2 linked regions of the Anaerobacillus alkaliphilus genome follow. The protein of the gene in region 2 interacts with the protein of the main gene of each other region in a pairwise test. Links are inferred from orthologs where the notes say so. Each region holds a gene or a part of one and is shown on either strand. Other genes may lie near its edges. The genes, in order: dnaB and dnaI.

The links.
Region 1: the proteins of dnaI (region 2) and dnaB interact in binary tests that used the Bacillus subtilis proteins (3 or more experiments, as listed by UniProt). The link is inferred for Anaerobacillus alkaliphilus from one-to-one orthologs.

What each region holds. Positions count from the first base shown.
Region 1 is NZ_QOUX01000021.1:152,886-156,196, forward strand. What follows is about bases 88-3,063. They hold dnaB (replicative DNA helicase), read right to left. Parts: upstream 2,273-3,063; coding sequence 902-2,272; downstream 88-901. Other genes in these bases: queC (7-cyano-7-deazaguanine synthase QueC), read right to left, coding at 88-485; rplI (50S ribosomal protein L9), read right to left, coding at 2,451-2,897; DS745_RS05795 (DHH family phosphoesterase), read right to left, coding at 2,894-3,063. Also shown: more of queC, read right to left, coding at 1-87; more of DS745_RS05795, read right to left, coding at 3,064-3,311. UniProt on the Bacillus subtilis protein: The main replicative DNA helicase, it participates in initiation and elongation during chromosome replication. Travels ahead of the DNA replisome, separating dsDNA into templates for DNA synthesis.
Region 2 is NZ_QOUX01000046.1:858,243-861,534, forward strand. What follows is about bases 270-3,226. They hold dnaI (primosomal protein DnaI), read right to left. Parts: upstream 2,235-3,226; coding sequence 1,305-2,234; downstream 270-1,304. Other genes in these bases: mqnC (cyclic dehypoxanthinyl futalosine synthase), read right to left, coding at 270-1,171; DS745_RS19395 (replication initiation and membrane attachment family protein), read right to left, coding at 2,238-3,226. In the rest of the region: more of mqnC, read right to left, coding at 62-269; more of DS745_RS19395, read right to left, coding at 3,227-3,292. UniProt on the Bacillus subtilis protein: Helps load the DnaC replicative helicase onto single-stranded (ss)DNA and simulates the helicase activity; in the presence of DnaB more helicase activity is seen.

The sequences.
Region 1 (3,311 bases), on a different replicon or contig from region 2:
TTATCAATCCACATTAACGGTGTATGGATGACAAAATTGTAATCCATCGCCAAATTTAACGTGACATTTAAAGATTTCACAAACATATCTCGGCAATCTGGGTAACCTGAAAAATCAGTTTCACAAACTCCAGTGATTAGATTATTAATCCCTTTTGCTTTTGCCATGATTGCTGCAAACGATAAGAAAAGATGATTACGCCCATCAACAAAGGTTGTAGGCAACCCTCCACCTTCGCCTTCTTTTATCTCAATATCAGTTCTCGTTAATGCATTAGAAGTAAGCTGATTTAACAGGCTCATATCAATCACCGTGTTTTTCACACCTTGGTCTTGAGCTATCTTTTTAGCTACTTCTATCTCTTCTTTGTGTCTTTGGTTGTAGTCGAACGTTACTGTTTCTACTTCATCAAAGTTCTTCAATGCCCAAAACAGACAGGTCGTCGAATCCTGACCGCCACTGAAAACCACCAATGCTTTCTTCATATATAAACCACTCCTTAGTTTTTTTTAACGAGAGGAGATCGCGAACTCTCGAAATGCAATGTAGAATGCAAAATTTAGAATGTAACATGGTAAAATTTTATATCTACATTTTACATTCTACATTCTACATTAATTCTTTTTAAAAATATACGTTATAACTTGGTAATTAGCACACTAAAACCCCTTTAGTGCATTAACCGCGCTAAAGGGGATTGCATTCTATATGGCACAACAAATAATCTATTAAAAATTCTCCAAGTGAATACTCTCACCAATTCTTAATTCATAATTCATAATTGACAATTGACAATTGATAGTTACGCTCCTGCCTCTGCGGTCCAGTAGGTCCTCGAGGCAAAGCTGCATGTAGTATTTCTTAGAAGTAAACCATGAGGTGAACGAGGTCAGTAGCTTCGCTACGCGTTTGCTCCCGCTGGAAGATCTCGTTCATCAAAACGCCGTTCGAGGTTTACGAATTTGTTGTATTCTTTAACAAAGGCAAGCTCAACGGTTCCAACGGGACCATTCCTTTGTTTCGCAATAATGATTTCAATAATATCCTTGTTCTCAGATTCTTTATCATAGTAATCATCACGATATAAGAAGGCAACAATATCGGCATCCTGCTCAATACTTCCTGATTCACGAATATCAGACATCATTGGTCGTTTATCTTGACGCGACTCTACTCCACGAGATAACTGCGATAAGGCTATTACAGGCACTTCTAATTCCCTAGCAATCCCTTTTAGTGATCTAGAAATCTCTGAAACTTCCTGTTGCCTATTTTCACCGCTACGGCCATCGCCACGAATTAACTGTAAGTAATCAATCAAAATCATGCCTAAACCCTTTTCCTGCTTTAGCCTTCGACACTTGGCTCGGATATCATTAACACGAATACCTGGGGTATCATCAATATATATACCCGCTTTTGATAGGCTACCCATAGCCATTGTTAGCTTTGTCCAATCCTCTTCTATCAGTGAACCTGTACGAAGTCTTTGAGCATCAAGGTTTCCTTCTGCACAAATCATCCTCATTACTAGCTGAGATGCACCCATCTCTAAACTAAAGATTGCTACGTTCTCATCTGTTTTTGTTGCCACATTTTGAGCAATGTTTAACGCAAAGGCAGTCTTACCTACTGAAGGACGTGCGGCCACAATAATTAGATCATTACGCTGAAATCCAGCTGTCATTCGATCTAACTCAGAGAAACCAGTTGGAATTCCAGTTATATCGCCTGTCCTATTTTGCAATTTTTCAATATTATCATATGCTTCAACTAATACATCTTTAATAGATATAAATGCACCTGTATTTTTTTTACGAGAAACTTCTAAAATAGTTTTCTCTGCTTCACTTAATACAGTGTCTACTTCTTCTTCTTCAGCATAGCCATCTGCAGCAATATTAGATGCAACGCGAATTAATCGTCTTAACAATGATTTTTCTTCAACGATTTTACTATAGTATTCAATATTAGCTGCCGTTGGAGCTGAGCTAGCTAAGTCACTTAAATAAGAGACTCCGCCTACTTCTTCTAACCATTTCTTATCTTGGAGTTCTGCCGTTACAGTTATTAAATCAACAGGCTCACCTTTTTCAGCTAAATGGATCATCACGCTGTAAATCCGCTGATGGGCTGCCCGGTAGAAATCTTCAGGTTGTAACCTCTCGGATGCTGAAACAAGTGCTTCTGCTTCTAGGAAAATTGCGCCTAAAACCGCTTGTTCTGCCTCAATATTTTGTGGTGGAGTACGATCAGCGAATAACTCACTCATGATGGTTTCACCTCTTTATAAAAAGTAGAATGCATTATAAATGTAAAATGTAGAATTTAGAATGTAGAATGCCTAGTTAAGCTTCGAAGCTTATTCCCTAAAAACAATTCTCCATTTTCAATTCTACATTTATCACTCATCTTTTAATTCCTAATTCACAATTCACAATTGACAATTATTACTTCTCTTCCACTACATGTACTTTAATCGTCGCCGTTACTTCTGAATGCAGTTTAACAGGAACGTTTGTATAGCCTAACGCTCGAATTGGCTCATCTAGCTCAATTTTACGCTTATCAATTTTCTTCTTCATTTTTGCCAATGTATCTGCAATTTGTTTACTAGTTACTGCGCCAAATAGACGGCCACCTTCACCAGACTTAGCTTTTATTTCAACTGTAAGTTTTTCTAGTTCATCTTTGTAAGCTTTTGCTTCATTAAGCTTTTCTTCAGCACGCTTCTCTTCGCCTTGTTTCTTTACTTCTAATGTTTTTAAGTTTCCAGCGCTTGCTTCAGCTGCTAATTTGTTTGGTAGTAAAAAGTTTCTTGCATAGCCTTCAGAAACATTTTTCACTTCACCTTTTTTCCCTTTACCTTTAACATCTTCTAAAAAAATTACTTTCATTCGGTTTTTCCCCCTTCAAAATACTCATCTATTTTTTCCTTTAATAATTGTTCTGCTTCATCTAAGGTGACATCACCTAATTGAGTAGCTGCATTTGATAAATGGCCACCACCATCAAGCCTCTCCATAATAAGTTGTACATTCACTTTCCCAAGCGATCTTGCACTAATACTTACCGCTCCATCTTTCCGTTTTGAAATAACAAACGATGCAACAACACCATTCATCGATAAGAGTGTATCTGCTGCTTGAGCAATTAGTACTTGGCTACAAACTTCATCAGGGTGACCTTTGGCAACCGCGATACCGTTACGATATATATGAGCACTTTCAATTAAACGAGAGCGCTTAATATACTGATCTAAATCTTGTTTTAATAAGTTTTGCACTAAACTTGGATCAGCACCTTGTGAC
Region 2 (3,292 bases):
TAGATCTTAGTTCGTCACCCTAGGAAAAAGAAAAAGCCGATGAAGTCATCGGCTTTGCTGGTTAATTTTGCATCACAAAATCTTTATCTGTTTGTTCCTCTTCTTTAAATACACGCAGGGTGTGATACTTCGTATTTCGTTGAGCAGGTACTTTCCCCGCTTCTCGAATTAATCGTAAGATAAGATTTGTATTTACCTTGTGAGTTGCTCCTGCAGCTGAAACAACATTTTCCTCCATCATTGTGCTTCCAAAGTCATTACATCCATATGAAAGTGATTTTTTACCAATTTCTGGTCCCATTGTAACCCAAGAAGATTGGAAGTTTGGAATGTTGTCCAGAAACAATCTAGAAATAGCTAAATTTTTCAAGTATTCTTCTGGTGTTACTTTTTCAGCTTTAAGATTTGTATTATCTGGTTGGAATGTCCAAGGTATAAATGCTAAAAAGCAGTTTGTTTCGTCTTGAGCATCACGAACACGCTGAAGATGTAAAGCACGCTCGTGGTATGATTCGCCAAAGCCAATTACCATTGTAGCTGTACCGTGCATTCCAACGGTCTTCACCATTTTCATACACTCGATCCATTGTTCCCAAGAGCCTTTTTTCTTACTAATCTTCATTCTTGTACGATCGTCAAGAATTTCTGCTCCACCACCTGGTACAGAATCGAGTCCTGCCTCTTTAAGCTGAAGTAAAACTTCCTTTAGACTATGGCCAGAAACCTCTACCATTTTCCAGATCTCAGCAGGAGAGAAAGAATGCATCGTAATAGTAGGGAAACGTTGCTTAATTTTCACTAGTAAATTTGTATAGTAGCTTAAAGGTAAATCCGGATGTGTTCCACCTTGCATGAGAATTTCTGTTCCATTAACATCAACAGTTTCTTGAATTTTATCCAGTATTACTTCATCATCTAATACATATCCGTCCTTATGACCTGGAGGTCGATAAAAAGCACAAAAGCGACAGTACGTATCACAAAAATTTGTATAATTAACATTTCTACCGATAACAAACGTTGTAATTGGTTCAGGATGCCACTTTTTCATAACTTCATTAGCAGCAGCACCAATTTTCTCCACTTCGTTGCTCTCGTATAAAAGAATAGCGTCTTCAATCGTTAATCGCTCTCCACTAACTGCGCGTTCAAGGATACGGTCAATTGTCATATAAAAACCCCCATCTCTCTTAGTAAATCCAGCATATCTATTAATATATCAATAATTTCAGAAGAAACACCTTTTATTATGGTAACATACTTTAGGAAAAAATGTATAATTAGATTTACTTCGTTTTCATCGTCTAACCTCTACGGTTTTTCCCCTCAATGAAAATTGGTTCAGCAAAATGACGGATGCGTTCCATGATGCGTTTAGACTTTAATTGTTCGATGCCGCCTTTTTGTGAATAGGATAGATGTTCTTCTAACTCTTCAAAATCATAGTTTGATGTATACAATGTTGGTAGCTTTTCTAGCATCCTATGTTGAAGGATTACACCTAAAATATCATCCCTTACCCAACTAGACATTGTTTCAGCACCAAGATCGTCCAAAATTAGTACAGGTACATTTTTTACAAGATCAAGTTTTTCGTTATAAGAACCATCATGAATACCCGACTTTAATTCTCTGAAAAAATCCGGTGTATAAACAAGCATCGTTGAGATATTTCTCTCTGCAAGTTCATTGGCAATTGCTCCCATGATATAGGTTTTGCCTACTCCAAACTTACCATGTAAGTAGAGACCCTTTCCTGATGTTCCAGGAGTTGCCGTTGTTGCAAACTCAACTGCTTTTGCAATGGCTAAAATCCTTGAGCGATTATCTTGGTCAAGATGATCAAAGGTAGCAGCAAGAATTTCTTTTGGTATATATAAGCTTTTCACTAATTTTTGTTGGCGTTTGCTTTCTTCAGCTTTTAGTTTCATCTGACAAGGATTATATTTAAGCTGAATTTGGGCTCGCTCTAAATATAATTCTGGTTGGTATCCTTTCATCATGTTCGGGCACAGGTCTAAACCTGTACATCGATGACAGTGGTTTCTCTCATTCCGAAATTCAAATAGTCTGGAGATATTCCGCTCAATCTCACTTTCAAGTATATCAGGGTTAGCTTGAATAAAGTTCATAATTGCTTTATCAGTTAGAACTTCCTCCTTCAAACGTTGGAATTGATTTAAAAATTTAGTAGAATTTTTCATTTTTTGTAACGTTTCTTGGATAGATTCCATTCTCTAACCCTCCTGTTTACGTTGTAATTTTAACTGCTTTAGTTTTGCCTCTAACTCTTCTTTCACTTTGGAGATATCATCCTCTTGACCTGGTTTTGTTTCCTTTTTCTCTTCTGTTAACCACTTTGGCAAGCGATCTTTCCTAACGTAGCGGTTATTGTTCTGACGTGTTTTTGCCGAAACTTCTTTAGTAGCAGCTGTCTCTGAAAGTCCCTGCTCCCATTGACTACGTTTTTTATATTCTGCCTTGGCCAAAATCATGGCCTCTTTTACTGTCTTTATATTTTTTCTCGCCCATTGCGCTGCAATTTTTTCTACATAGGATTTTGTTAATTTCATATCATTAATTTCGAGAATAAAGTCAAGCAGTACATTCGCCACTCCAGGTAAAAGTTTGTAATCTAATAATAGTGATTCAATAATTTTTGCATCTGCAATCGGAACTTTTGCACCATCCGACTTACTTTCTAGCAAAGTTAAAGGGGATTCAGTTTCATAAAGGAAGATCATTTCTTCTTCCTCATTTGATGGTTGTTTTCCTGTCATTGTTCGATGTTTTTGAGGGTGTGTTCGTAACCCTAATCCTGGTGGTTCGCTTTCGTGTGTGAACTTATACCAATTTTTAACCTTTTCTCTCATAAGATCTAGATCAACCTTGTCGTCATGAAGTAGGGAGTCTTGAATGATTTTACTCATCTCATAAGGATCAATTCGGTATACAAATGCCAAACGGACAATCATATCCTTTACTTTTTCGGTTAATAATGTCTTTGGATTGATCAGATTCGAGAGGTGAGTAGTTAATAATGAAAAGTCAAACGTATCTTCAAGTATTGAATAAGATTGGGTACTATCGTCATTACCGACGATATCTCGATTCAAATCAATTGCAAGTGAAGATGAAAGTTCGCCTTGCTGTGAAGAGATTTCAGAGTGATGCAAGGAAGTAAATACATCTCCAAATGACATAGTAATGTCCTTATACTCCTCTTTACTGACCTTACTGATCGTAAAACGATCTCTTAGCTGGAGATATCGATATTTTCCAACCCTATTGT